One region of the Pseudomonas sp. NPDC090755 genome, then DNA from elsewhere that is predicted to be linked to it. Evidence: predicted binding sites of a transcription regulator. Region 1 holds the regulator's gene; each other region holds the start of a gene.

Region 1 (9,828 bases):
AATCTGGGCGTGCCGTTGCTGCTGCTGGTGATGCTGGCAATGATGATGTTGCCGATCCCGCCGTTCTTGCTCGACGTGTTCTTCACCTTCAACATCGCCTTGTCGATCGTGGTCCTGCTGGTCTGCGTCTATGCCCTGCGGCCCCTGGATTTTGCCGCCTTCCCGACCATCCTGCTGGTGGCGACCCTGTTGCGCCTGGCCCTGAACGTGGCCTCCACGCGGGTGGTGATGCTCCATGGTCACGATGGTCACGCCGCCGCTGGTAAGGTGATCCAGGCCTTCGGCGAGGTGGTGATCGGCGGCAACTACGTGGTCGGTATCGTGGTCTTCGCGATCCTGATGATCATCAACTTCGTGGTGGTGACCAAAGGCGCCGGGCGGATTTCCGAGGTGAGCGCGCGCTTCACCCTCGATGCCATGCCCGGCAAGCAGATGGCCATCGACGCTGACCTCAACGCCGGCCTGATCGACCAGGCCCAGGCCAAGTCGCGCCGCGCCGAGGTGGCCCAGGAGGCCGAGTTCTACGGTTCGATGGACGGTGCCAGCAAGTTCGTCCGCGGTGACGCCATCGCAGGCCTCTTGATCCTCTTCATCAACCTGATCGGCGGCATGGCCGTCGGCATGTTCCAGCACAACATGGCCTTCGCCGACGCCGGCAAGGTGTATGCGTTGCTGACCATCGGTGACGGTTTGGTGGCGCAATTGCCATCACTGCTGCTGTCCACCGCCGCCGCGATCATGGTGACCCGTGCCTCCGGTTCCGAGGACATGGGCAGGCAGATCAACCGGCAGATGTTCGATTCGCCCAAGGCCCTGGCCGTTTCGGCCGGCCTGATGATCGTCATGGGCCTGGTGCCGGGCATGCCGCATATCGCCTTCATCAGCCTCGGCCTGCTGGCCGGTGGTGGTGCCTACCTGGTCTGGCGCAAGCAGAACCAGGCCAAGGTCAAGGCCCTGGAGGAGGTCCAGCGCCAGCAGGACCAGTTGCCATCGCCACAGCGCGCCCTGGAAACCAAGGAACTGGGCTGGGACGACGTCACCCCGATCGACATGATCGGCCTGGAAGTGGGCTATCGCCTGATTCCGCTGGTGGACCGCAACCAGGGCGGCCAGTTGCTGGCGCGGATCAAGGGCGTGCGCAAGAAGCTGTCCCAGGACCTGGGCTTTCTGATGCCCACGGTGCACATCCGCGACAACCTCGACCTGGCCCCCAGTGCCTACCGCCTGACCCTGATGGGCGTGATCCTGGCCGAGGCAGAGATCTACCCGGATCGGGAGCTTGCGATCAACCCCGGGCAAGTGTTCGGTACCCTCAACGGCATCGCCGCCCGCGACCCGGCCTTTGGCCTGGAAGCGGTGTGGATCGACGTCAACCAGCGCAGCCAGGCGCAGTCGCTGGGCTACACCGTGGTCGATGCCAGCACGGTGGTCGCCACCCACCTGAACCAGATCCTGCACAAGCACTGCCACGAGCTGATTGGCCACGAAGAGGTCCAGCAACTGCTGCAGGTGCTGGCCAAGGCGTCACCTAAACTTGCCGAAGAGTTGGTGCCGGGTGTCATTTCGTTGTCGGGCCTGCTCAAGGTCCTGCAGGCGCTGCTGGCCGAGCAGGTGCCGGTGCGCGATATCCGCAGCATTGCCGAGGCAATCGCCAACAATGCGGCCAAGAGTCAAGATACCGCCGCGCTGGTCGCCGTGGTGCGCGTCGGATTGTGTCGCGCCATCGTGCAAAGCATTGTCGGCGTTGAGTCCGAGCTGCCTGTGATCACCCTTGAGCCAAGGTTGGAACAGATTTTGCTCAATAGTCTGCAAAGGGCCGGGCAAGGTCAGGAAGACGGTGTTCTTCTGGAGCCGAGCATGGCCGAAAAGCTTCAGCGTTCGTTGATCGAAGCGGCCCAGCGTCAGGAGATGCAGGGGCAGCCGGCGATCCTCCTGGTCGCAGGACCGGTACGGGCAATGCTGTCGCGCTTCGGCCGCCTGGCTGTACCGAATTTGCATGTTTTGGCGTATCAGGAAATACCTGACAACAAGCAAGTCACCATCGTTGCCACAGTAGGCCCCAACGGCTGAGGTAGTGGGTTATGCAAGTTAAGCGTTTTTTCGCCGCCGATATGCGTCAGGCCATGAAGCTGGTTCGAGATGAGCTGGGGGCTGACGCCGCCATCATCGGCAACCGACGGATTGCTGGCGGTGTCGAGCTGACGGCTGCGCTGGACTACAAGCTGTCCGCCCTGGCGCCACGGGTTCCGAATGTCGAGCTCGAAGTCGAACTGCGCAAGACCCAGTCGCGCATCGTCACCGCCCAGGCCGAACTCGGCAGTCGCAGCGAAAGCGAGGACGGCAACCGCCAATTGTTTGCCGGGCTGCCGCTGACCGCCTCGGAGCCTTTGGTCGAGCCTCATGTCGACGAGCCTGTCGCCCCGGCTGTTGCGCCTGCCGCGCCGGTCGACCCACGCCTGTTCGATGCCATGCGCTCGGAGCTCAGCGGTCTGCGCGAGCTGCTCGAAGTTCAACTCGGCTCCCTGGCCTGGAGCCAGCTGCAAGGCAACCAGCCGCAACAGGCCAACCTCTGGCGGCGCCTGCAGCGTATCGGCCTGTCCGGTCCGCTGGCGCGCGAACTGCTCGACCAGACCGTCGGTATCGATGAGCAGCGCCATGCCTGGCGCATGCTGCTCGCGCACCTGGCACGGCGGATCGAGGTGCCGGAAATCGAGCCGATCGAAGAGGGCGGGGTGATTGCCATGGTCGGCCCGGCCGGCATGGGCAAGACCACGACCCTGGCCAAGCTCGCGGCGCGTTACGTGCTCAAGTACGGCGCGCAGAACCTGGCCCTGGTGAGCATGGACAGTTTCCGCATCGGTGCCCAGGAGCAGCTCAAGACCCTGGGGCGGATCCTCAACGTTTCGGTGACCCACGTCGACCCGGGCCAGTCCCTGGCCCAGGCGCTGGAGCCGCTGCTGCGCAAGCGCGTGGTGCTGATCGATACCGCCGGCCTGCAGGCCAGCGACCCGGCCCTGCGCATGCAGCTGGAGACCCTTGCCGGTCGCGGCATTGCCGCCAGGAATTACCTGGTGCTGGCAACGACCAGCCAGAAGCAGGTGCTCACCGCCGCCTACCACAGCTACAAGCGCTGCGGACTGGCCGGGTGCATCCTGACCAAACTCGATGAAACGGCCAGCCTGGGCGAAGTCCTGAGCCTGGCCATCAGTCATGAACTGCCAGTGGCCTATCTTACTGACGGGCCACGCATTCCTGACGATCTGCACTTGCCGCGCCGCCACCAGCTGGTCAGCCGCGCCGTGAGCGTGCAGATGCAGGACGAGCCCAGCGAAGAGGCCATGGCCGATATGTTCGCTGATCTCTACCACAGCTCCGGCAAACGTGTCGGCTGAGGTGATTGTGAAGACGTTGCAAAGTATCTGCATAGATGGTCTGCCATGCATTTTTCAGGTGTTGAAAGCGCAGCCGTTCATGTGGCCTCGGTCTAAGCAAGACAAGGTAATGAACAAACATGGGTAGCATGCATCCCGTACAGGTGATCGCCGTAACTGGCGGCAAAGGTGGCGTCGGCAAGACCAACGTGTCGGTAAACCTGTCATTGGCGTTGGCAGAGCTTGGCCGTCGGGTCATGCTGCTGGACGCCGACCTGGGTCTGGCCAACGTCGACGTTCTGCTGGGCCTGACCCCGAAACGGACCCTGGCCGATGTGATCGAAGGCCGCTGCGAACTGCGCGACGTGTTGTTGCAGGGGCCGGGCGGCGTGCGCATCGTGCCGGCTGCCTCCGGCACCCAGAGCATGGTGCACCTGGCGCCGGCCCAGCACGCCGGTCTGATCCAGGCCTTCAGCGAAATCGGCGACAACCTCGATGTGCTGGTGATCGACACCGCTGCGGGTATCGGTGACTCGGTAGTCAGCTTCGTGCGCGCGGCCCAGGAAGTGCTGCTGGTGGTGTGCGACGAGCCCACCTCCATCACCGACGCCTACGCGCTGATCAAACTGCTCAACCGCGACTACGGCATGAACCGTTTCCGCGTCCTGGCCAACATGGCGCAGAGCCCGCAGGAAGGGCGCAACCTGTTCGCCAAGTTGACCAAGGTCACGGATCGTTTCCTGGACGTGGCCCTACAATACGTCGGCGCGGTGCCGTACGACGAATGCGTGCGCAAGGCGGTGCAGAAGCAGCGTGCGGTCTATGAAGCCTTCCCGCGCTCCAAGTGCGCGCTGGCGTTCAAGGCCATTGCCCAGAAGGTCGACAGCTGGCCGCTGCCTGCCAACCCGCGTGGCCACCTTGAGTTTTTCGTCGAGCGCCTGGTGCAGCCGACGAGTGCGGGACCTGTGCTATGAATGCCAGCGGATACCGGATGTACTGCAAGGCTTCACGCGATGCCCAATACGAATTGATCGAGCGCTACGCGCCCCTGGTCAAGCGCATCGCCTACCACTTGCTGGCGCGCTTGCCGGCCAGTGTGCAGGTGGAGGATCTGATCCAGGCCGGGATGATCGGCCTGCTCGAAGTCGCCAACAAGTACGACGCGAGCAAGGGTGCCAGTTTCGAAACCTATGCCGGTATCCGGATCCGCGGGGCAATGCTCGATGAAGTGCGCAAGGGCGACTGGGCACCGCGTTCGGTGCACCGCAACACCCGCATGGTCAGTGACGCGATTCGCGCCATTGAAGCAAAAACCGGCCGCGATGCTAAAGATCACGAGGTTGCTGCCGAACTCCAATTGAGTCTCGATGATTACTACGGGATTCTGAACGACACCCTGGGCAGCCGCCTGTTCAGCTTCGACGACCTGTTGCAGGACGGCGAACATGAAGGCCTGCACGAGGATGGCGCCAGTGCCCAGCTCGAGCCTTCGCGCGACCTGGAAGACGAGCGCTTTCAGAAGGCCCTGGCCGAGGCCATTGCCAACCTGCCGGAGCGCGAGCGTCTGGTACTGGCGCTGTATTACGACGAGGAGCTGAACCTCAAGGAAATCGGCGAGGTGCTGGGGGTCAGCGAGTCACGTGTCAGCCAGTTGCACAGCCAGTGCGCGGCGCGTCTGCGCAGTCGCCTGGGAGAATGGCGGGCGCGTTGAACGCAGGTTCGATGCAGTCGCGAAATGCATTACCCGAATTGATTGAATGCGCGTTCAGCGCTGAGCGCGTCTAAGACTGCTTGGAGGTCTAATTGAACAAAGACATGAAAATCCTCATCGTCGACGATTTCTCGACGATGCGGCGGATCATCAAGAACCTGCTGCGCGACCTGGGCTTCACCAACACCCAGGAAGCCGATGACGGCAACACCGCGTTGCCGATGCTCGAAAGCGGTCATTTCGATTTCCTCGTGACCGACTGGAACATGCCTGGCATGTCCGGTATCGACCTGCTGCGCAAAGTGCGCGCCGATGAACGCCTCAAGCACCTGCCGGTGCTGATGGTGACTGCCGAGGCCAAGCGCGAGCAGATCATCGAAGCGGCCCAGGCCGGCGTCAACGGCTATGTGGTCAAGCCGTTCACCGCACAGGTGCTCAAAGAAAAGATCGAGAAGATCTTCGAGCGCGTGAACAGCTAAGACTCGCCACGGGGGCGCTATGGAGCAATCACATTCATCCTTGGGCGAGTTCGAGTCGACGCTGAAAAAACATGCCCAGGAGCTGGTCGACAGCCTTGAGCGAGGCAAATTCGGCGACGCGGTGCAACTGATCCATCAGCTGAACCAGACCCGAGACCGTGGCCTGTACCAGGAAGTCGGCAAACTGACCCGCGAGCTGCACAGCGCGATCGTCAGTTTCCAGATCGACCCGCACATGCCGCAGGCCGAGGAAGTGTCGCAGATCACCGACGCCACCGAGCGCCTGTCCTATGTGGTCAAGCTGACCGAGGGTGCGGCCAACCGCACCATGGACCTGGTCGAGGCCAGCACGCCGGTACTCAACGAGCTGAGCGACGAAGCCCGGGCCTTGAGTGTCGACTGGCAGCGCTTCATGCGCCGCGAAGTGGCGGCGCCTGAGTTTCGCGAGCTGGCCCGGCGCGTCGACAGTTTCCTGACGCGCAGCGAGGCGGGTAACCGCAAGGTCGCCGGCCACCTCAACGACATTCTGTTGGCTCAGGACTATCAGGACCTCACCGGTCAGGTGATCAAGCGCGTCACCGCGCTGGTCACCGAAGTAGAAAGCAATCTGCTCAAGCTCGTGCTGATGGCCAGTCAAGTCGACCGTTTTGCCGGTATCGAACATGACCACCAGCAGCTGCGTGCTGAAAAAGATCAAGAAAAACATCCGACTCGGGGTGAAGGTCCGCAGATTCATGCCGATAAGCGTGAAGACGTCGTGTCCGGTCAGGACGATGTCGACGATCTGCTGTCCAGTCTGGGTTTTTAGGGAGCACGTTTAATGAGCTTCGGCGCCGATGAAGAAATCCTCCAGGATTTTCTGGTAGAAGCCGGCGAGATTCTTGAGCAACTGTCCGAGCAACTGGTCGAGCTGGAAAGCCGTCCCGATGATGCCGACCTGCTCAATGCGATCTTTCGCGGTTTTCACACTGTAAAAGGGGGCGCCGGCTTCCTCCAGCTCAACGAGTTGGTGGAGTGCTGCCATATCGCCGAGAACGTCTTCGACATCCTGCGCAAGGGTGAACGTCGCGTCGACGCCGAGCTGATGGACGTGGTCCTGGAAGCCCTGGACACGGTCAACAGCATGTTCGGCCAGGTGCGCGAGCGCAGTGAGATCACCCCGGCCACCCCTGAGCTGCTGGCGGCGCTGTCGCGCCTGGCCGAGCCGGGTGGCGCCGAGCAGGCACCGGCGCCTGAGCCGGTGGTCGAGGCCGCGCCCGAGGCGCAAGCCGAAGCAGACATCACCGACACTGAATTCGAACAGTTGCTCGACTCGCTCAACGCGGTCAAGGCCGAAGCTGAAGCACAGGTGCAGGCACCTGCCGCCGCCAGCGACGAAATCACCGACGCCGAGTTCGAGTCGCTGCTCGACCAATTGCACGGCAAGGGCCAGTTCGCTCCCGAGGGGCTGGCTGCTCCGGCGCCTGCGCCCGTGGCCGCCCAGAGTGATAGCGACGAGATCACCGACGACGAGTTCGAGGCGCTGCTCGACCAGTTGCATGGCAAGGGTACCTTCGCCGTCGACGCCTTGCCCGCGGCTGCGGCACCGGCCCAGGCGTCGGCGCCGGCCGCTGCTGACGATCACATCACCGAGCACGAGTTCGAAGCGCTGCTCGATGAACTGCACGGCAAGGGCAAGTTCGCGCCCGACAGCGTTGCCGCTGCTCCGGCTGCAACTGCGGCTGTAGCTGCAAAGCCCGCACCTGCACCCGCACCGGCTGCGGCCAAGCCTGCCGCCGCACCAGTGCCTGCCGCCGCCCCGACCAAGGCGGCTGCGCCCGCGCCGGCCCGACAGGCCGCCCCGGCTGCCGACAAGGCCGCCAGCGAAGCGGAAACCACCGTGCGGGTCGATACCGCGCGCCTGGACGAGATCATGAACATGGTCGGCGAACTGGTGCTGGTGCGTAACCGCCTGGTGCGCCTGGGCCTGAACAGCGGCGATGAGGCCATGTCCAAGGCCGTGTCGAACCTGGACGTGGTCACCGCCGACCTGCAGACCGCGGTGATGAAGACCCGCATGCAGCCGATCAAGAAGGTCTTCGGGCGCTTCCCGCGCCTGGTTCGTGACCTGGCCCGGCAGTTGAAGAAAGAGATCAACCTGGAACTGGTCGGTGAAGAAACCGACCTGGACAAGAACCTCGTCGAGGCCCTGGCCGACCCGTTGGTGCACCTGGTGCGCAACGCCGTCGACCACGGCATCGAAACCCCTGAAGAACGCGAAGCGTCGGGCAAGGCCCGGGGTGGCAAGGTGGTGCTCTCGGCCGAGCAGGAAGGCGACCATATCCTGTTGTCGATTTCCGACGACGGCAAGGGCATGGATCCCAACGTGCTGCGCGCCAAGGCGGTAGAGAAGGGCCTGATGGACAAGGATGCGGCCGATCGCCTGAGCGAGTCGGACTGCTACAACCTGATCTTCGCCCCGGGTTTCTCGACCAAGACCGAGATCTCCGACGTGTCCGGTCGTGGCGTGGGCATGGACGTTGTGAAAACCAAGATTTCCCAGCTCAACGGCTCGATCAACATTTTCTCGGCCAAGGGCCAGGGCTCGAAGATCGTCATCAAGGTGCCGCTGACCCTGGCGATCATGCCGACCCTGATGGTCATGCTCGGCAACCAGGCCTTCGCCTTCCCGCTGGTCAACGTCAACGAGATCTTCCACCTGGACCTGTCGCGCACCAACGTGGTCGACGGCCAGGAAGTGGTGATCGTGCGCGACAAGGCCTTGCCGTTGTTCTACCTCAAACGTTGGCTGGTCAGTTCCGCCGCTCATGAAGAGCAGCGCGAGGGCCACGTGGTGATCCTTTCGGTGGGCACCCAGCGGATCGGCTTCGTCGTCGATCAACTGGTGGGCCAGGAAGAAGTGGTCATCAAGCCGCTGGGCAAGATGCTCCAGGGCACGCCGGGCATGTCGGGCGCCACCATCACCGGTGACGGGCGCATTGCGCTGATCCTCGACGTACCGAGCATGCTCAAGCGTTACGCTGCCCGGCGTATTTGATTCTGGTGGCGCGGCCCGCACGCCGCGCCCCCTAATGGAGTGTTTATGGCAGTCAAGGTCCTGGTGGTGGATGATTCCGGTTTCTTCCGCCGCCGTGTCTCGGAAATTCTTTCAGCGGACCCGACTATCCAGGTCGTGGGCACCGCGACCAACGGCAAGGAAGCGATCGACCAGGCACTGTCGCTCAAGCCCGATGTCATCACCATGGACTACGAAATGCCCATGATGGATGGCATCACCGCTGTGCGTCACATCATGCAGCGTTGCCCGACCCCGGTGTTGATGTTCTCCTCGCTGACCCACGAAGGCGCGCGGGTAACCCTCGATGCCCTGGATGCCGGGGCCGTCGATTACCTGCCGAAGAACTTCGAAGACATCTCCCGCAATCCGGAGAAGGTCAAGCAGCTGTTGTGCGAAAAGGTCCATACCATTTCCCGCAGCAACCGTCGCTCCAGTGCCTACGCCAGTCCCGCGCCGGCACCGCAGCCGGCCGCGCACCCAGCGCCGAGCGTCAGCAGCCTGGGCACCAGCCCCGCGCCGCGCGCCAGCGCGCCGGTGCGTGCAGCGGCCGCGACCTCGCCGGCGCCCAAGCGCAAGCCGTACAAGCTGGTGGCCATAGGCACCTCCACTGGTGGGCCGGTGGCGCTGCAGCGGGTCCTGACCCAGCTGCCGGCCAGCTTCCCGGCACCGATCGTGCTGATCCAGCACATGCCGGCAGCCTTCACCAAGGCTTTTGCCGAGCGCCTGGACAAGCTGTGCAAGATCCGCGTCAAGGAAGCCGAGGACGGCGACATGCTGCGTCCGGGCCTCGCTCTGCTGGCACCCGGTGGCAAGCAGATGATGGTCGACGGACGCGGTGCGGTGAAGATCCTGCCAGGTGACGAGCGCCTGAACTACAAGCCATGCGTGGACATCACCTTCGGCTCCGCGGCCAAATCCTACGGCGACAAGGTGCTCTCGGTGGTACTCACCGGCATGGGCGCCGACGGTCGTGAAGGCGCGCGCCTGCTCAAGCAGGGCGGCAGCACGGTCTGGGCCCAGGATGAAGCCAGTTGCGTGATCTATGGCATGCCCATGGCCATCGTCAAGGCCAACCTGGCCGATGCGGTCTACAGCCTGGACGAGATCGGCAAGCACCTGGTCGAGGCGTGCGTCTGATGGATGTCCTGAGCCTTATCGGCATCATCCTGGCGTTCGTTGCCATCGTCGGTGGCAACTTCCTCGAAGGCG
Region 2 (9,828 bases), on a different contig from region 1:
GCATAGGCGACAAAATCCGTGGCGCCATGGCTGTCGGCAAGACCCGTTGGGTCATGCTGGCCCTGGTGTTCTTCGCCACCACCCTCAACTACATCGACCGCGCCGCCCTGGGCGTCATGCAGCCGATCCTGGCCAAGGAAATGAGCTGGACGGCGATGGATTACGCCAACATCAACTTCTGGTTCCAGGTCGGCTATGCCATCGGCTTCGTCCTGCAGGGCCGGTTGATCGACCGGATCGGCGTCAAGCGCGTGTTCTTCTGCGCCGTGCTGCTCTGGAGCCTGGCCACCGGCGCCCATGGCCTGGCCACCTCGGCGGTGGGCTTCATGGTCTGTCGCTTCATTCTTGGCCTGACCGAAGCGGCCAACTACCCGGCCTGCGTCAAGACCACCCGCCTGTGGTTCCCGGCCGGCGAGCGGGCGGTGGCCACTGGCATCTTCAATGCCGGGACCAACGTCGGTGCCATGTTCACGCCCATGTTGCTGCCACTGGTGCTCACCATCTGGGGCTGGCAGGCCGCGTTCCTGGGCATGGCCGCGCTGGGCCTGGTGTGGGTGGTGTTCTGGGGCTTGAAGTATTTCAACCCGGAGAACCATCCGACCGTCAGCAAGGAAGAACTGGCCTACGTGCAGAGCGAAGTGGAACCGGAACAGACCCGCGTGCCGTTCTCGCGGATCCTGCGCATGCGCGGCACCTGGGCCTTCGCCCTGGCCTACTCGATCACCGCGCCGGTGTTCTGGTTCTACCTGTACTGGTTGCCACCGTTCCTCAACCAGCAATACAGCCTGGGCATCAGCGTGACCCAGATGGGCATTCCGCTGATCGTCATCTACGTCTGTGCCGACTTCGGCAGCGTCGGGGGCGGGATTCTCTCGTCGTTCCTGATCGGCCGCGGCATGGCCCCGGTCAAGGCGCGCCTGCTGTCAATGCTGCTGTTCGCCTCGACCATCATCAGCGTGATCTTCGCCGCCGGCGCCAGCAGCCTGTGGGTCGCGGTACTGGCCATCTCCCTGGCGATCGCCGCGCACCAGGCCTGGACCGCCAACATCTGGAGCCTGGTGATGGACTACACGCCCAAGCACATGATGAGCACGGTGTTCGGTTTCGGCGGCATGTGCGCAGCCATCGGCGGGATGTTCATGACCCAGTTGGTGGGCTACATCCTGACCACCACCCACAACAACTACACCCTGCTGTTCACCATGATCCCGGCCATGTACTTCATCGCCCTGGTGTGGATGTACCTGATGGCCCCGCGCAAGGTGCCTGAAGTCAAAGCCTAGGGCTTGCGCTGCAACCAGGCAGCGCCCAGCCCGCTGAGGCAGATCAGCGCAATACCGACCAGCCCGGCCATGTCCGGGCTGTGTCCGAACAGCACCAGCCCGAGTATCCCGGCAAACACGATCTGACAATAACTGAACGGCGCCAGCATGGCCGGCGGGGCATGGCGGAACGCCTGGGTCAGGAACAGGTGCGCAGTCATCCCGCAGGTGCCCAGCGCCACTGCCATCAGGCCGTGCACCAGGCTCGGGGTCTGCCAGAACATCGGCACGATGGCGCTCATCACCAGCGTATTGAGCAGACCGGTGAAGAAGTTACTGGTGGTCGGGCTGTCGGTGCCGCTGAGCTTGCGGGTGAGCAACTGGTAGAAGCAGAAACACAGCGCCGAGCCGAAGGGCAACAACACCGCCGGTTTGAACAGCGCGCCCCCGGGATGGATGATCACCGTCACCCCGACGAAACTCACCAACACCGCCACCCACTGGCCACGGGTCACCTTCTCGCCCAGCAGCGGCAGCGACAGCGCCGTCACCAGCAAAGGTGCGAGGAAGTTGACCGCCGTCGCTTCGGCGAGCGGAATGTACTGCAAGGCCGTGGTGAACAGCAGGCTGGTACCCAGCAGGCACAGCGCGCGCAATGCCTGCAGGCCGGGCCGACGGGTACGCAACACGCGCAGGCCCGATTGCGGCAGGAAGATCGCCATCATCAGCAGGGTATGCACCAGGTAGCGGGCCCAGACCACCCAGAGAATCGGATAGAAACCGGCCAGGTACTTGGACAGGGCATCGTGGCTGGCGAACAGGAAAGTCGCCAGCACCACCAGCAGAATGCCCCGCAGTGGCTGGCTGGACTGGGTAAGCGCTGTGGGACGGGGCATGCAATCGGCTCGCGAGTTAGTGCTGCATCAGCAGCTGACGGGTCTTTTCAAGGGCCATCCGGGCCCGCTGCAGGGCGCTGACACCCTGTTCATACAAGTGTCGCGTGGGGATTTCCAGGCTCAGGGGGATCGACGCCGGCAGGCTGCCCAGCAGCCCCGCCAGGTCGCAATCGCCGTCACCGGGAAAACGCCGCTCGTTACGTGCCTGACGCAAGATCTCGGCCATGTCGTCGGGCCGTGGTCCTGCCACATCGCACAGCTGAGCATATCGCAGGCGTGAAGGGGCGACCCGGCGCAGTTGCTCCAGTGACGACGCCGATCGGTCGAAATGGAAGGCATCGACCAGAACGCACCCGTTGTCACGCCCGGCCGCCTCGACGATACGCAGGGCCTGGTCAAGGTTCCTGGCGTCGGTCCAGGGCATGAACTCCAGGTGCGGATGCAGGCCGTATTGCCCGGCCAGATCGCACAGGGCGGCGAAGTTTTCCGTCAGGCGTTGCTCGTCGTGGTCGTTGCCGGCCACCAGCAGTTCACTTGCGCCGAACCCGGCGCCCACGGCCAGCAGCGCCTCGAAGTCGGCGACGCGGGTTTCGGCCTTCAGCCGCAGGATTTCCACATCCAGCACCCGGATCCCGGTGTCGCGCAGGCGGGCGGCGGTACGACGGCGCAGGTCGGCATCGGTCACCAGGGGAAAGTGATGCTCCTCGGGCGTGGCCGGTTCCAGGCGCAGGCCGACATGGCTGTAGCCGGCGCGAGCGGCGACTTCGACCATGTCTTCGGGGGAGAGCTCGAGGACGGTCAAGGCGGCCAGGGACAAGACAGGTTGACTCATGGGGACGATCTCAGCTTGTTTTGTAATATTTAGAACTTAGTTCCAATTTCAATGCAAGCTAAAAAAAAGCCCTGAACAGGCGACGGTGTTGTACCCATCGCCGGCTACGCCAGCTCCCACAGCGGGAGCAACTGTCTGTGTGGGAGCCGGCAGAGCCGGCGATGGGTTCAGGCAAACAGTTCAGAGGCCGGGCTCGCCGCCGACAACTCCGCCGCGGCCGCCAGCAGCACCGGCGCCAACTCGTGCATGCGCGCTTCGCTCATCCGCGCGCTGGGTCCGGCCACGCTGAGTACCGCGACCGCATGCCCGTCCAGCGGATGACGGACCACCGCCGCCAGTGCCGAGGTGCCCACCGCCGAGCTTTCCACCACCCAGGCGTAACCATGTTCCCGGGCCAGGCGCAGGCGTTCGAGCAATTCGGCATTGGAGGCCGGGGCGTTGGGCCCGAAGTCTTCCCGCCGGGCGATGCCCTGGCGTTCCACCAGCACCAGGGCCTGGGCATCGCTCAGGCTCGACAGCCAGGCATGCCCGGAAGCGGTATAGAACAGCGGTGCATCGCGGCCCATGTCCGGGTCGTAGCGCAGCCCCGAACGGGCGCCCTGAGCCTTGGCGATCCAGGTCTGGCGGTCACCCTCGATCACCCCCAGGCGCACCAGTTCGCCGGTTTGCCGAGCCAGTTGATCAAGGATCGGCTGGACGATGTCGGCGCCACTGCTGGCCAGGTAGCGAAAGCCCATGGCCACCAGACGGGTGCTCAAGTGATAGCGGCTGCTTTCCGGGTTCTGCCGCACATACCCCAGGCGCATCAGCTCGGCGAGCATGCGATGGGTCGCGCTCTTGGGGATCTGGAGCTCTTCGGCCAGGGTTTGCAGGGCAACGCCCCGGGGCTCGCTGGTGAGGCGTTCAACGAGGCTGAACGCACGTTCTATCTGACTGCCGGCCATGGTCACGGTCCCTGAAAATTTTGCCGATTCTAAAGAGCCACGGGCAAAGCGCAAATCACTGTCCGATCTTCGCCCACTTTGTCACCTGGGCGCTTGGCCGAGGCGTCACTCGAAACATAGAATATGGAATCAAGTTCCAGAATATAACAAAACCCATTGTTCGAGGAGACTCCGCCCATGGTTGCCGATACCCCTACGCCCTCCCCCCTGGATTGTGATGTGCTGGTCATCGGTTCCGGCGCTGCCGGCCTGTCCGCCGCCGTAACCGCCGCCTGGCACGGGCAGAAGGTCATCGTCGTGGAGAAAGACGCGGTGTTCGGCGGCGCCACCGCCTGGTCCGGGGGCTGGATGTGGGTGCCCTGCAATCCGCTGGCACAACGGGCCGGGATCATCGAAGAGCGCTCGGTGCCGCGCACCTATCTGGAGCATGAACTGGGTGAACGCTTCGACGGGCCGCTGATCGATGCCTTTCTGGAAGCGGCGCCGCGCATGGTGTCGTTCTTCGAACGGCACACCACGCTGCAGTTCGCCGATGGTAACGGCATTGCCGATATTCACGGCGACACCCCGGGCGCCGGCACGGGTGGACGCTCGGTGATCGCCGCACCCTACAACGGTCGGGAAGCCGGCAAGCTGCTCAAGCGCCTGCGCAAGACCCTGCGTGAAACCTCATTCATGGGCATGCCGATCATGGCCGGCAACGACCTCACCGCCTTCCTCACCCTGACCCGCTCCTGGCGTTCATTGTTGCACGTGACCAAGCGTTTCAGCCGCCACTTGCTGGACCTGGCCATTCATGGCCGGGCCATGCAACTGGTCAACGGCGTGGCACTGGTGGCGCGCCTGGCCAAATCGGCAGAAGACCTGGGCGTGCTGTTGTGGGAGTCGGCACCGGCCCGGTCGCTGATCGAGGAGCAAGGCCGGGTATGCGGCGCCATCATCGACACCGCCCGCGGCCCCATCGCCATCCATGCACGCAAGGCCGTCGTCCTGGCGGCAGGTGGCTTTGCCAATGACATCGAGCGGCGCAAGGCACTGTTCCCGCGTACGCCCACCGGCCGTGAACACCTGGCCCTGCCGCCGCTGGGCGTCAACGGCGACGGCCTGCGCCTGGGCGAGAGCGTTGGTGGCCAGGTGGCCGACGACCTGCACAGCCCGGTGGCCTGGGCGCCGGTCTCGCGGGTGCCGCACAGTGACGGCACGGTGGGCCATTTCCCACACATCATCGAGCGTGGCAAGCCCGGCATCATCGGCGTGCTCGCCAACGGCAAGCGCTTCGTCAATGAAGCCAACGGTTACTACGACTATGTCAGCGCCATGGTTGCCCATGCGCCGGGGGATACCGTCGAATCCTGGTTGATCTGCAGCCATGCCTTCCAGCGCCGTTACGGCCTGGGCATGTCCCGTCCGTTTCCGCTACCGCTGCAGCCGTTCATCAATTCCGGCTACCTGAAGACCGGCGCCACACTCGAAGCCCTGGCCCGGGCCTGCGGCATCGACCCGCAAGGTTTGAGTGCGACGGTCAGCGAATACAACCGGCACGCCCGTCACGGCGAAGACCCGCTGTTCGGTCGGGGCTCAACGCCCTACAACCGCAAACAGGGCGACGCCTTGCACGGACCCAACCCCTGTGTGGCACCGATCGAGCAAGGACCCTTCTATGCCGTGAAAGTCGAGCCTGGCTGCTTTGGCACCTTCGCCGGACTCAGGACCAACGAACATGCACAGGTGCTCGACAGCCAGCGCCAGCCCATTGCCGGGCTATATGCAGCGGGTACCGACATGGCCAGCATCATGGGCGGGCATTACCCGGCGGGCGGGATCAACCTGGGACCGGCGGCAACCTTTGGCTACATCGCCGGGCGGCATATCGCCGGGGTGACGGACTACGAATGATCGCGACCCGACTTGCCCCGCGATCGCCACACTGCAATCAGAAGTCGAAGAACACCGTCTCGCCCTCACCCTGGATACGGATGTCGAAGCGATAGGCCAGCTTGCCATCCACCTCGCAGCGGGTCGCCACCAGCGTCTCGCGCCGTTGCGGCTGCTCGATCAGGTTGAGTACCGGGCACTGGGCATTGGCCTGGGCCTCGTCATCGAAATACAGGCGGGTCTGCAGGTGGATGTTAATGCCACGGGCAAACAAGCTGACGTTGATATGCGGCGCCATCGGCACGCCCGCCGCATTGCGCACCACACCCGGCTTGACCGTGTGCAGGGTCCACTCACCGCTGTCGAAGGTGGTGGCCGTGCGACCGAAGCTGTTGAACGGCCGCTCCAGGTCGAAATCACTCTGGTACTGACCTGCGTGGTCGGCCTGCCAGAACTCCAGGAACGAATCGCGCACCAGGTGGCCGTTGCCGTCATAGACATTACCGAACACCAGGATGTGCTCGCCCGGCGCATCCTGGCGGGCCAGGCGGTTCCAGATTTCCTGGTCACGGGTCGGGTTGCCGGCGGCCTCCAGGGCCAGGCCGATGTGCACGTAAGGGCCGGCGGTCTGCGAAGGGGTTTCCGGCAGCAATTGAATAGGCATGGTCACCTCCTCAGCGGTTTTCGAAGTGGGTCTTGCGCTGGCCGCGCAACACGATGTCGAAGCGATAGGCCAGGCAATCCATGGGGTTGGCATTGCTCATGTCCAGGCGGGCGATCAGGCTCTGGATCGCCTCGGGGTTGGCAATCGACTTGACGATCGGGCACATCGGGATCAACGGATCGCCTTCGAAATACAGCTGGGTGATCAAGCGCGTGGCAATCGACGGGCCGCTGATCGACACGTGGATATGCGCCGGACGCCAGTCGTTCGGACCATTGCGCCATGGGTACGGGCCCGGCTTGATGGTGCGGAAGCTGTAGTAGCCCTCGCTGTCGGTCAGGGCCCTGCCCACGCCGCCGAAGTTGGGGTCCAGCGGTGCCAGATAGCGGTCGTTCTTGTGCCGGTAACGGCCACCGGCGTTGGCTTGCCAGATTTCCACCAGGGTGTGCGGGATCGGCTTGCCATACTGGTCGCAGACACGGCCGGCAACGATGATCCGCTCACCGATCGGCAGCCCGCCGTTGTTGAAATTGAGCAACAGGTCATGGTCGTTGGGGCCGAACTTCAAGTGGGAGAAGTCCGGGCCGGTGCTTTCGCTGATCGACTGGGGAATGCTCACCAGTGCTTGGCGCGGGGAACGGGCGATGGAGGTTTTGTAATCCGGGGTAAAGGCCTTGGGGTGCCAGTTGCGATCACGGATAGCGAAGCGACTGGTGTCTTGTGCAGACATGCCGTTCTCCTGTCTTGGAATTATGGTGGGGCCTGGGCGTGGCAGGCGAGGTTGCAGTTTCGGGTATGCAGGGCCGGGTGAATATTGAAAAGAAACCACCGATACATAACCAAATGGTTATCCAATCTTCAGTAATCTGACGGAGCGACCGTGGGTGAACTAATCTTTTAGCTCATGTTTCCAGGCTCGGGAGAGCACTCATGCAATGGCGAAAAGGCAGGCGTAGCGACAATGTGGTCGATGCCCGTGGCGAGGGCGGTGGCGGCATGCGCTTCGGCGGTGGCAAGGGCCTGAGCATCGGTGCGATCCTGTTGATCGTCGGTATCGGCTGGATCACCGGCCAAGACCCGTTGCAGATCCTTGGCCAACTGACCGGGCAGATGGGCCAGCAAAGCGCGCCGGTCAGCACCGGTACAGGCAAGGCGCCGCCAGTCAACGACGAACAGGCCGAATTCGTCGCGTCGATCCTGGGCGACACCGAAGACACCTGGCGGGCGATCTTCGCCCAGGGCGGGCGTCAGTACAAAGACCCGACCCTGACCCTGTTCAGCGGCCAGATCAATTCGGCTTGCGGCTTCGCCTCCTCGGCGGTGGGCCCCTTCTATTGCCCGGCCGACCAGAAGGTCTACCTGGACATGACGTTCTTCCGCGAAATGGAGCAACGCTTCGCCGCTGCCGGCGACTTCGCCCAGGCCTACGTCATCGCCCACGAAGTCGGCCACCACGTGCAGACGCTGCTCGGTGTCTCGGCCAAGGTCCAGGCCGCACGCCAGCGTGGCGAGCGCATGGAGGGCGACAACGGCCTGTTGGTGCGCCAGGAATTGCAGGCCGACTGTCTGGCCGGGGTCTGGGCCTACCAGGCGCAACAACGCCTGAACTGGCTGGAACCGGGCGATATCGAAGAAGCCCTGAACGCCGCCAACGCCATCGGCGATGACCGCCTGCAACAGAAGGGCCAGGGCCGGGTGGTGCCCGACTCCTTCACCCACGGCACCTCGCAGCAGCGTGTGCGCTGGTTCAAGACCGGCTTTGCCAAGGGCGACATCAACCAGTGCGACACCTTCACCGCCCGCGCCTTGTAATCCCTCCTGCCAGCCCACGGCAGCCTTCGTGGCCTGCCGTGGAAAAGCCCGGTTACGACCGCTGATCATTTTTTGCTGAAAAAGCGTTTCAGCTACGGGCCGGGCCGCCGATAACCCGTGCTCACGTACATCAGCTGGCCATCAAGAACAACAATCTTCCAGCGATATGGATAACGACGCACTACGTTCCTGGAGGATTGCATGAACAGCTGGTTTGCCAACATCAGCGTCAACCTGAAACTCGGCCTGGGCTTCGGCCTGGTGCTACTGCTCACCAGCCTGCTGGCCCTCACCGGCTGGAACAGCATGGGCGGGCTGATCGATCGCAGTAACTGGATGAGCGACATCACCCAGCTCAACAGCGACCTGACCAACCTGCGCATCACCCGCCTGCAGTACATGCTGACCAACGGCGACGATGCCGCCGCCGGCACCGTGCAGGTCAAGCTCAACGCCTTCAGTGAACAGCAGCAGAAGCTGCTCAAGACCTTCAAGAGCCCGGAAAACGTCAAGTTGCTCCAGGAGCTGGGCCAGGTCATCGACGCCTACCAGGTGTCGATCAACAAGATGCGCAGCGGCTACAAGGCAAGCCTCGCCGCTCGCGACGGGATGAACCTGGCCGCCTCGCGCGCCATCGAACTGATCGAGGCGATCAACCGCGACATCCTCGCCCTGCCTGAAGGTAGCGCCAGCCGCCTGGAGCAGTTCCGCACCGTCACCCAGGCCAAGGAACAACTGTTCCTGGTGCGCCTGGCGGTGCGCAGCTACATCGCCGACACCAGCAGCGAGTCCGAACAACTGGCGCTGCGCCAGCTCGATGCCGTCCTGGCCGAAATCGCCAACCTGAATCGCCAGATGCCGGGCGAAGCAGCACGCATCAAGCAGTTCGAAAGCGCCGTGCTGGCCTACCGCGATGCCGTGCGCCAGTTCCGCGACTCCACTGCCGACATCGCCGTCGCGCGCCAGGAAATGACCGTACAGGGCGCCAGCATCGTCAAGATCAGTGACACGCTGTACAAGATCCAGCTTGAACGCCGCGACAGCGAAAGTGCCCAGGCCCGTACCCTGCAACTGACCGCCACCCTGCTGGCGCTGCTGGTCGGCGTGCTGGCCGCGGTGATCATCACTCGCCAGATCACCCGTCCGTTGCGCGACACCCTGGCTGTGGTTGAGAAGATCGCCTCGGGCGACCTGACCCACGACCTGCGCGTCACCCGCCGTGACGAACTGGGCGTGCTGCAGCAGGGCATCCAGCGCATGGGCTCTACCCTGCGCGACCTGATCAGCGGTATCCGCGATGGCGTCACCCAGATCGCCAGCGCCGCCGAAGAGCTGTCGGCGGTGACCGAGGAAACCAGCGCCGGGGTCAACAGCCAGAAAGTCGAGACCGATCAGGTTGCCACCGCCATGCACGAAATGGCCGCCACCGTGCAGGAAGTCGCGCGCAACGCCGAGCATGCCTCCGCTGCCGCCACCGATGCCGACACGCAGGCCCGTGCCGGTGACCAGGTAGTTGCCGAGGCGATCAGCCAGATTGAACGCC
Region 3 (9,828 bases), on a different contig from region 1:
CGCGCCGCGCCCGGTCGATCCGCCTGCACCGCCTCGGTGGAAATGCCCAGCAGCCGCGCGGCTTCGCCCGGGTGCGGGGTGATCATGCTGGCAGCGTGCAACGGCAAGGGTGCGCGCGCCAGCAGGTTGAGGGCGTCGGCGTCCCACACCTGGGGTATCTGCACACCGGCCGCCGCCGACAGCAGGCTGCGCCCCCAGGCCGCCTGCCCGAGCCCGGGCCCGACCACCAGCACTGACGCACGCTCCAGCGGCGTTACCAACTGATTGGCCGAGTGCACACCCAGGCTCATCACCTCGGGCAAGCGCGCCAGGGCCGCGGGCACATGTTCGCTACGGGTGGCCAGCGACACCAGGCCGGCACCACAGCGCAACGCCGCCTCTGCACCGAGCAGAACCGCGCCGCCGGTGCCGCGGTCGCCACCGATCACCAGCACATGGCCGAAGTCGCCTTTCTGCGCCGCTTGATGGCGCGGCGCGAGAGGGACCAGGGCAATACGGGTAAGGATCTTCGGCTGATTGGCCGGGTGTTTGGTCTGAGGCATGGGTCAAAGGCTCCGATGTCTGGCAGAATTATACGCACCTGAGTCTGTGTTGCCTTATTTCCCATGCCTGTTGCTCCCGATCTTCCCGCACTTGCCCTCGCCATCAAGCAATGGGGCAAAGAACTCGGCTTTGCCCACGTCGGCATCGCCGGGGTGGACCTGGCCGAGCACGAGCAGCACCTGGAGCGCTGGCTGGCAGCGGGTTATCACGGTGAAATGGACTACATGGGCGCCCACGGCAGCAAGCGTTCGCACCCGGATGAACTGGTGCCGGGCACCCTGCGCGTGGTCTCCCTGCGCATGGACTACCTGCCCGGCGACACCCGCATGGCCCAGCAACTGGCCCATCCGGAGAAAGCCTACATCTCCCGCTACGCCCTGGGTCGCGACTACCACAAGCTGATCCGCAAACGCGTGCAACACCTGGCCGAGCGCATCCAGAAGGAAATCGGCCCGTTCGGCTTTCGCGCCTTCGTCGACAGCGCACCGGTACTGGAAAAAGCCATCGCCGAGCAGGCGGGCCTGGGCTGGATCGGCAAGAATACCCTGCTGCTCAACCGCAAGGCCGGCAGTTACTTCTTTCTTGCCGAACTGTTCGTCGACCTGCCGCTACCGGTCGACCCTCCCCAGGCCAGCGAACATTGCGGCCGCTGCAGCGCCTGCCTGGACATCTGCCCGACCGGCGCCTTTGTCGGCCCGTACGTGCTGGATGCGCGGCGCTGCATCTCCTACCTGACCATCGAGCTGAAAAACGCCATTCCAGAAGAATTGCGCGCCTTGATCGGCAACCGGGTATTCGGCTGCGACGACTGCCAGATCGTCTGCCCGTGGAACCGTTTCGCCAGGCCCACCGGCGAGAGCGACTTTCAACCCCGGCACAACCTGGACAGCGCAGACCTTGCGCAGTTGTTTCTCTGGGATGAGGACACCTTCCTCGGCAACACCGAAGGCTCGCCGTTGCGGCGGGCCGGCTACGAGCGCTGGCTGCGCAACCTGGCGGTGGGGCTGGGCAACGCGCCTTCGACCATCCCGGTGCTGGAGGCGCTCAAAGCGCGGCAGGACTATCCGTCGGAACTGGTGCGCGAGCATGTGGAGTGGGCGCTGAAGCAACATGCCGAGCGTCAGTCTTCGCTGGCTGCGCCAGCTCCCACAGGGTCATCGCAGGCCGGTTGAAATTCTTGTGGGAGCCGGCATAGCCGGCGATGGGGTCAGAGCGCCGGTCAATGCTCGTCGTTGTAATGAAACTTCGGCATTTCCCAGTGAAAACGAATGGCCAACAAGCGCAGCAGGAAGCCGCCGAACAGGGTCAGCAGGATCGCCTGTTCACCGGGCACCTTGAAGTAGACACAGCCCAGGTAGAACCAGGCCGCAGCAAAGGACACGCTGGCATACAGCTCCCGGCGGAAGATCAGTGGAATATCGTTGCAGAAGATATCCCGCAGGATCCCGCCAAAGACCCCGGTGATCACCCCGCTGATGGACGCCACCAGCATCCCCTGGCCCATCTCCAGCGCAGTCATGCAGCCGATCAGGGTAAAGGCCACCAGCCCAAGCGCATCAAGCACCAGGAACAATGAGCGCAAGTGGCGCATCAACGGCGCGATGAAAATGGTCATCAAGGCGGCAAAGCTGGTCAGCACCAGGTATTCCGGGTGCTTGACCCAGGTCAGCGGGTAATGCCCCAGCAACACGTCGCGCACCGAACCGCCCCCCAGGGCAGTGATGCAGGCGATCAGCACCACGCCAAACCAGTCCATGCCGCGGCGCCCGGCAGACAACGCGCCAGTCATGGCTTCGGCGGTGATGGCAATGAGGTAGAGCATCAACAACATGGCGCAGATCCGTGCAAAAGGGCGCGCAGTCTAACCAGTTGCCTCAAGCACCAAAAGAGGGCGCCGCGTGGATTGTGCAGACAACCCCGCGGCGTCTGTATCAAGGCTTGGCGAAAGGCTTGATGAAGTGCTCGCGATAATGGCGAAGCTCGGCGATCGACTCGCGGATGTCATCCAGCGCCAGGTGGGTGTTGCCCTTCTTGAAGCTGTCGCGAACCTCGGGGGCCCAGCGTGCAGCCAGCTCCTTGAGGGTCGACACGTCAAGGTTGCGGTAGTGGAAATAGGTTTCCAGGCCGCGCATGTGACGGTACAGGAAACGGCGGTCCTGGCAGATGCTGTTGCCGCAGATCGGCGACTTGCCCTTGGGCACCCATTGCTCGAGGAAGGCGATGGTCTGCGCTTGCGCTTCGGCCATGCTCACCTTGCTGTCACGCACACGCTGGGTCAGGCCCGAAGCGCCATGGGTGCGGGTGTTCCACTCATCCATGCGCGCCAGCACTTCGTCGCTGTGGTGAATGGCAATCACCGGGCCTTCGGCCAGGGTGTTCAGGTCACTGTCGGTGACAATGGTGGCCATCTCGATGATGACGTCGTGGTCCGGATCCAGACCGGTCATTTCCAGGTCGATCCAGATCAGGTTCTGTGGATTCTGCATGATTCTGCTCCTCGGTAGGAGCGCAGTTTAGCCTAGTGGAGCGTGCTAAACTCTTCGCCGTTTAATAATGCTTGTCGAACACGGAACCTTCATGGCCAAACGCCAGCTCAATCGCCGCCAGAACTGGCGGATCGAAAAAATCCAGGGTGAACGCGCTGCCCGCGCCGCCAAACGCGAACAACAGGCCCTGAAGGAGCTCGAAGGCGGTGACCTCGGGCCGGAACAGCTTGGTCTGGTCATCGCTCACTTTGGCGTGCAGGTCGAGGTCGAAGCCCAGGACGGCGAAGCGGCTGGCCAGGTATTTCGCTGCCACTTGCGCGCCAACCTGCCAGCGCTGGTAACCGGCGACCGGGTGGTCTGGCGCGCCGGCAACCAGGGCATTGGCGTGATCGTCGCGCAAATGCCACGCAGCACCGAACTGTGCCGCCCCGACAGCCGAGGCCAGCTCAAGCCGGTGGCGGCCAACGTCGACCTGATCGTGATCGTCTTCGCCCCGGCGCCGGAGCCCCACGCCAACCTGATCGATCGCTACCTCGTTGCTGCCGAGCATGCCGGCATCCGCCCCTTGCTGCTACTCAACAAGGCCGACCTGATCGACGAACAGAACGCCCCGGCGCTCAACGCGCTGCTGGCGGTGTACCGGCAACTGGGTTATCCCGTGCTGGAGGTCTCCGCCCACCACGGCGATGGCATGCAGCAACTGCAGGCGCAACTGGATGGTCACATCAGCGTGTTCGTCGGCCAGTCCGGCGTCGGCAAGTCATCGTTGGTCAACAGCCTGCTGCCGGACGTGCAGACGCGGGTGGGCGACCTTTCCGAATGGTCCGGCCAGGGCACGCACACCACCACCACCGCCCGTCTTTATCACTTCCCGGGTGGCGGTGAGCTGATCGACTCGCCGGGGATTCGCGAGTTCGGCCTGGTCCACGTCAGCCGCGCCGATGTCGAGGCCGGCTTCATCGAGTTCAGCGACCTGCTCGGCACCTGCCGCTTCCGTGACTGCAAGCACGACCGCGAGCCGGGTTGCGCCCTGCTCAAGGCCCTGGAAGACGGTCGCGTCCAGCAGCAACGGATGAACAGCTACCGCTCGATCATCGCCAGCCTGCCTCAGGACACTTATTGAAGTAATCCCGGGAGGCTCGCAACGAGCCTCTTCGCGCCTGCCTGTAGGACGCATCCGCAGGACAAGTTACCGGCAATGGTAGGACCACTCCTGATTGCGGGTGGTCCCTTGCTGCCATCAATGCTTTCACTGATTGTCGCCTTTCAGGTTCGCCAGCACGAAGCGAACCATCACCCTGCCTTGTGCAAAGGAATCAACAATGACAATCACATCCTTGCCCATCACCCGCCTGGTCTATGCAGCAGGAGGTCACGCCTGATGCCTGTCTTTATCAGTTATCGACACCAGGAACGGCTCGATGCCTTCATCATCAACGAGCGCCTGAAGCTTGAAGGCATCCAGACACACCTGGACCTCTTCGACAGTGACGCCCAGCAGACCAACGACGATATCAGCGGTCAGGTCAGCCGCAACCTGGACAGCAGCACGCATTTGATCGCCGTGCTTTCACGGGACAACGCCGACATCTGGTGGGTGCCCTTTCAACTGGGCGCTGCCACCCAGGTCAATCGCCGGGTCACCCTGTTCCAATCTGCGGAGCACGCCTTGCCCGGCTACCTGGAAAAGTGGCCGATCATGAGCATGCGTGAGCACATCGACCTGTTCGTACGTGCCTATCACGACGAACAGACCTTCAAGCGCGCGATCGCCGAGGACGGCATCGAGGCCCACGCCACCAACCGGGCCAATGCCGACTTCTTCCATGCGGACCTGAAAGCCAAGATCCGCCGCGGCTTCTGACCACCCTGAAAGCACAACGCCCGTGAACATCACTGTTCACGGGCGTTGTCGTCCAGGCGCGGGATTATTCCTTGTTTTCATCCATCTTCAGCACACCATCCTCGAAGATGTTCAGCTTCTGGCGCAGTTCCCGTGGCTGCATCGGCTCAGGCTCGCTCGTTGCCGCGGTTGCCGGGGCTTGCGTGGCGCCCGGTGCCGGCGCACTGGCACCGGGCGGGCTGCCTGCCGGCGCCGCCGGCGGAGTCTGCTCGCCCTCGATACTACGCTGGGCCTTCTTGGTCAGGACGATGATATCGATGCGACGGTTGACCGGATTGAGCGGGTTGGCCCGGTCGAACAACGACGACGAGGCATAACCGACCACCCGGGCGACCTGGGCGTCCGGGTAGCCCCCGGCGACCAGCGCACGCCGTGCAGCATTGGCGCGGTTGGCCGACAGCTCCCAGTTGCCGAATTCACCGGTACCGGCGTACGGCTTGGCATCGGTGTGGCCGCTGATGCTGATCTTGTTCGGCACCGCCTTGATGGTGTCGGCCATGGCCAGCAGGATGTCTTCGAAGTACGGCTGCAAACGGGCGCTGCCCAGGTCGAACATCGGCCGGTTCTCGGCGTCCATGATCTGGATGCGCAGGCCGTCCTGGGTGATTTCAAAGAGGATCTGGTCCTTGAACTTTTGCAGCTGGGGATTTTCTTCCACCTTGTTCTGCAGCTCCTGCAGCAGCAGCTCCAGGCGCTCACGCTCGACCTGCTCGGCCATGGTCTCGACCTTGTCCTTGTCCAGCTGCAGGCTATTGTCGGGGGTCGGCTCGGATTTCACTTCCGGGTTGATGGTCTTTTCCGGCGCAAGCTGGGGTGAGCCGCCCAGGTCGATGACGTAGGGCGTGCCGCTTTCGGAGAAGCCGATCGGATCCTTGAAGTAGCCGGCAATGGCGATCTTCTGTTCCGGCGTGGCCGTGGACAGCAGCCAGAGCACCAGGAAGAACGCCATCATCGCCGTGGCGAAGTCGGCGAAGGCGATCTTCCAGGCACCACCGTGGTGGCCGTCGCCAAAGCGCTTGACGCGTTTGACGATAATGGGCTGATTGTTCTCCATGACTCAGCGTCCGCGGACTGCTTGTTCCAGCTCGGCGAAGCTCGGACGGTGGGCCGGGAACAGCACCTTGCGACCGAATTCCACTGCCAGCGACGGCGGCATGCCGGACGCCGAGGCGACCAGGGAAGCCTTGATGGCTTCATAGACGTTGAGCTCTTCCCGGGCGTCCTGGCGCAGGGCCGTGGCCAGCGGACCGAAGAAACCATAGGCGGCGAGAATACCGAAGAACGTACCTACCAGTGCCGCACCGACGTGCAGGCCGATGGATTTCTGGTCGCCGTCGCCCAGCGACGCCATGGTCACCACGATCCCCAGTACCGCGGCGACGATACCGAAGCCTGGCATGCCGTCGGCGATACCGGTCACGGCATGGGAGGGATGCTCGAGCTCTTCCTTCATGCTCAAAAGCTCCATGTCGAACAGGCCTTCGAGCTCATGAGGCGCCATGTTGCCGGTGGACATGATGCGCAAGTAATCGCAGATATACGCCGTCATGCGTTCATCGCCCAGCACGGCGGGGTATTTGGCAAAAATCGGACTGGCAGCAGCGTCTTCGATATCGGCTTCGATCGCCATCATGCCTTCACGCCGGCTCTTGTTGAGAATCTCGTAGACCAGCCCCAATACCTCGATATAGAAAGTATGGGTAAAGCGCGTACCGAACATCTTCAGCGACTTCTTGATGACATGCATCGTCATGTGACCAGGGTTCGCCTGCAGGAACGCACCGAAGGCCGCGCCGCCGATGATCAGCACTTCGAAAGGCTGGATGAGGGCGGCAATCTTGCCGTGGGAAAGCACATATCCGCCGAGCACACTCGCGAATACGACGATGATGCCGATAATTTTAGCCATAGATAGAAAGCACTTACTGTCGTGGTCAGGGTCGTGAGCGGAAGCTGATAAAACTCTTCTTCTACTTATCGGCAGAACTGCGCCAGACTATAGTCACTCAAGGCGAAAAACCAGTTCGGCCTCCTTCCAGCATGCCTATTGAAACCATCGTGCCACGTCAAACACCAAAAACACTCGATGCCTGGGTCAAGCTGCTCGATAGCGTTCGCCTCCCGGTTCCCCTGGTCAATTACGAGCGGGTCAAGGCGGCGATTGCCGACAGTCGCCGTTCGCTGCGCGACATCGCCGAATTGATGCAGGGCAGCCCGGCCCTGGTGCTCAGCGTGATGCGCGAAGCCAACCAGCACACCCAGGCCAGCATGGGCGAGCCCGCCGAAAGCCTGGAGATCGCCATCAATCGCCTGGGGTTGACCCGCACCGCCCAATTGCTGGAGCGCCTGCCGGCCCTGCCTGAAGGCGAAATCGCACCGACCTTGCGCCAACTGCAACTGATCAGCCAGCACGCCAGCCAGCAGGCCAATGGCCTGTTCGCCAGCCGCCTGGCGCGACTCTGGCAAGAGATCCACTGGGGCAGCCTGCTGTTTCTCTCACCGCTGTGGCCCCTGGCCCTGACCCACCCCAAGTTGCTCGATGACTGGGAGCTGCGGGTGGTGCACAAGGGTGAATCGGCCGCCCGGGTCGAGCTCGAGCTGTTCGGTGTCCGGGTGCTCAGCCTGTGCAAGGCCCTGGCCGAGCACTGGCGCCTGCCGGACTGGGTCACCCGCGGCTATCACTTGCTGCAGGAAGACCGTCGCCTGCTGGCCGAGGCCCTGCTCATCGCTCGCGAAGAGAACACCCTGCGCCAGCAGCAGCGCCTGGACGACCGACCGGCCGTGCGCCGCTGGTTCAATCAACCGGCCAACACCGTATTGCTGGCCAACGGCATGGCACTGGCGGCACAGGTGGGCTGGACCAATGCCCATGTACAGCGCTGGCAACTGCTGAGCAGCCTGTATCTGCAAACCCCGCTGGACGAAGTGCAACAACTGGTGCACCAGCAGGCTGCGATCAGCGCCCGCCATCATGCCGGCGACGATCTCTTCCATCCGGCGCAAGCGCTGATCTGGCCATGGCACCAGGTACGCCAGCATCCGGGCCTGATTGCCCCACCTCCGCCCACCGCGCAGGCCCTGGGCACCTGGCGCAAGCTGTGTGGCGAACTGCTGACCGAACCCAGCCCGTTCACCAACGCCCTGCACCTGAGCGGCCGGGCCCGCGATGCCCTGGTGGCCTGCGGCATGCAGCGGGTGATGCTGCTGATGACCGACAAGAGCCAGGGTCTGCTGCGCGCGCACCAGATCGCCGGACTGCCGACAGAGGCCACCAGCCTGGTGCTACCAGTGGAACAGAGCAAATTGCTGCAACGCCTGTTGAGCAAACCGGCACAGTTGCGCCTGACTCCGGAAAACCATGCCCAGTTCTCGCCCCTGCTGCCGCCCGGCCTGCGCGCCCTGTTTCGCAGTGACCAGCTGTTGCTGCGTTCGCTTGGGTGCAACGAGCGGGTGGTGATGCTGCTGGTCGCCGACCAAGGCGGCAAGCCCCTGGCCGACATCAGCCTGCAAGCCTTTGCCAGGACCGCGCAATGCATTGAACGCGCACTGGCCGCCTTCAGCCACCGCAGCGCCTGAGCCTTGCGCTACAATCGCCCCCTCTGTCCTGATCTGGAGATTCTGGATGACTGACTTTTCTGGCCTGCCCCTGGTGATCGAGCCAGCTGACCTGCTAGCGCGGCTTGATGTGCCGGAGTTGATCCTGGTCGACCTGACCAGCGCCAACCGTTATAGCAGCGGCCATATTCCCGGGGCACGCTTCATTGACCCCAAGCGCACCCAGTTGGGTCAACCACCGGCACCGGGTCTGCTGCCGGCCAAGGCCGACCTGGAAAAACTCTTCGGTGAGCTCGGGCACAATGCCAATGCCGTCTACGTGGTCTATGACGACGAAGGGGGCGGCTGGGCCGGTCGCTTCATCTGGCTGCTCGATGTGATCGGCCATGACAAGTACCACTACCTCAACGGTGGCATCCAGGCCTGGCCCGCCAGCAAGCTCAGCACCGAGGTCCCGGCACAGGTCAGCGGTACGGCCGCCCTGAGGCTGCACGCAGAACCCACCGCAACCCGCGAATACTTGCAAAGCCGTCTGGGCGCCGCTGATCTGGCGATCTGGGATGCCCGCAGCCCGGCCGAATACCGGGGCGAGAAAGTCCTCGCGGCGAAAGGTGGACATATCCCCGGCGCGGTCAACTTCGAGTGGACCGCCGGCATGGACATGAACGACCACCTGCGCATCCGCAAGGATATGCGCGAAATCCTCGAACAGCTGGGCATCAGCAAAGACAAGGAAGTGGTCACCCACTGCCAGACCCATCACCGTTCCGGCTTTACCTACCTGGTGGCCAAGGCCCTGGGGTACCCACGGGTCAAGGCCTACGCCGGCTCCTGGGGCGAATGGGGCAACCATCCGGACACGCCTGTAGAAGTTTGAAGAATCAAGGAAACCCAATGAAATCCCGCTTGTTTATCATCAGCCAGTACCTGCTGCCGCATCACCTGCTGTCGCGCCTGGCCGGCTGCATCGCCGAGTGCCGCGTGCGCTGGTTCAAGAACGCCTTCACCAGCTGGTTCGCCAAGCGCTACCAGGTCGACATGTCCCAGGCGCTGGTTGAAGACGTCACGGCCTACGAGCATTTCAACGCCTTCTTCACCCGCGCCCTCAAGCCGGGCGCACGCCCCCTGGACGAAACCCCGGGTGCCATCCTGTGCCCAGCCGACGGCGCCGTCAGCCAGCTCGGCCCGATCGAGCACGGTCGTATCTTCCAGGCCAAGGGTCACAGCTTCAGCGCCCTGGAGTTGCTCGGTGGCGATCCGGCCAATGCCGCGCCGTTCATGGGCGGCGAGTTCGCCACCATCTACCTGTCGCCCAAGGACTACCACCGCGTGCACATGCCG

What was found. Region 1 encodes FliA, which starts transcription of late flagellar genes. Its sites were predicted from a motif close to CTAAAGTTTNNNNNNNNNNNGCCGNTAA; they were not measured.
Region 2: ACIQUS_RS06790 (methyl-accepting chemotaxis protein) is a predicted target of FliA. The motif match lies at 8,372-8,399, and genes of this name have one in related genera.
Region 3: motA (flagellar motor stator protein MotA) is a predicted target of FliA. The motif match lies at 6,907-6,934, and genes of this name have one in related genera.

What each region holds. Positions count from the first base shown of each region.
Region 1 is NZ_JBIVXC010000014.1:5,873-15,700, forward strand. Features, by position in the region: gene flhA (flagellar biosynthesis protein FlhA) at 1-2,070, shown strand, start outside; gene flhF (flagellar biosynthesis protein FlhF) at 2,082-3,392, shown strand; gene fleN (flagellar synthesis regulator FleN) at 3,512-4,345, shown strand; gene fliA (RNA polymerase sigma factor FliA) at 4,342-5,082, shown strand; gene ACIQUS_RS19325 (chemotaxis response regulator CheY) at 5,187-5,561, shown strand; gene ACIQUS_RS19330 (protein phosphatase CheZ) at 5,581-6,369, shown strand; gene ACIQUS_RS19335 (chemotaxis protein CheA) at 6,382-8,598, shown strand; gene ACIQUS_RS19340 (chemotaxis response regulator protein-glutamate methylesterase) at 8,644-9,756, shown strand; gene ACIQUS_RS19345 (flagellar motor protein) at 9,756-9,828, shown strand, end outside.
Region 2 is NZ_JBIVXC010000002.1:609,632-619,459, forward strand. Features, by position in the region: gene ACIQUS_RS06750 (MFS transporter) at 1-1,283, shown strand, start outside; gene ACIQUS_RS06755 (DMT family transporter) at 1,280-2,158, opposite strand; gene ACIQUS_RS06760 (sugar phosphate isomerase/epimerase family protein) at 2,175-2,990, opposite strand; gene ACIQUS_RS06765 (IclR family transcriptional regulator) at 3,158-3,934, opposite strand; gene ACIQUS_RS06770 (FAD-dependent oxidoreductase) at 4,112-5,830, shown strand; gene pcaG (protocatechuate 3,4-dioxygenase subunit alpha) at 5,868-6,473, opposite strand; gene pcaH (protocatechuate 3,4-dioxygenase subunit beta) at 6,484-7,203, opposite strand; gene ACIQUS_RS06785 (neutral zinc metallopeptidase) at 7,404-8,285, shown strand; gene ACIQUS_RS06790 (methyl-accepting chemotaxis protein) at 8,487-9,828, shown strand, end outside.
Region 3 is NZ_JBIVXC010000001.1:634,106-643,933, reverse strand. Features, by position in the region: gene ACIQUS_RS02975 (NAD(P)H-hydrate dehydratase) at 1-542, opposite strand, end outside; gene queG (tRNA epoxyqueuosine(34) reductase QueG) at 606-1,715, shown strand; gene ACIQUS_RS02965 (trimeric intracellular cation channel family protein) at 1,763-2,374, opposite strand; gene orn (oligoribonuclease) at 2,475-3,029, opposite strand; gene rsgA (small ribosomal subunit biogenesis GTPase RsgA) at 3,121-4,152, shown strand; gene ACIQUS_RS02950 (TIR domain-containing protein) at 4,411-4,893, shown strand; gene motB (flagellar motor protein MotB) at 4,958-5,986, opposite strand; gene motA (flagellar motor stator protein MotA) at 5,990-6,841, opposite strand; gene ACIQUS_RS02935 (HDOD domain-containing protein) at 6,973-8,508, shown strand; gene ACIQUS_RS02930 (rhodanese-like domain-containing protein) at 8,555-9,364, shown strand; gene asd (archaetidylserine decarboxylase) at 9,382-9,828, shown strand, end outside.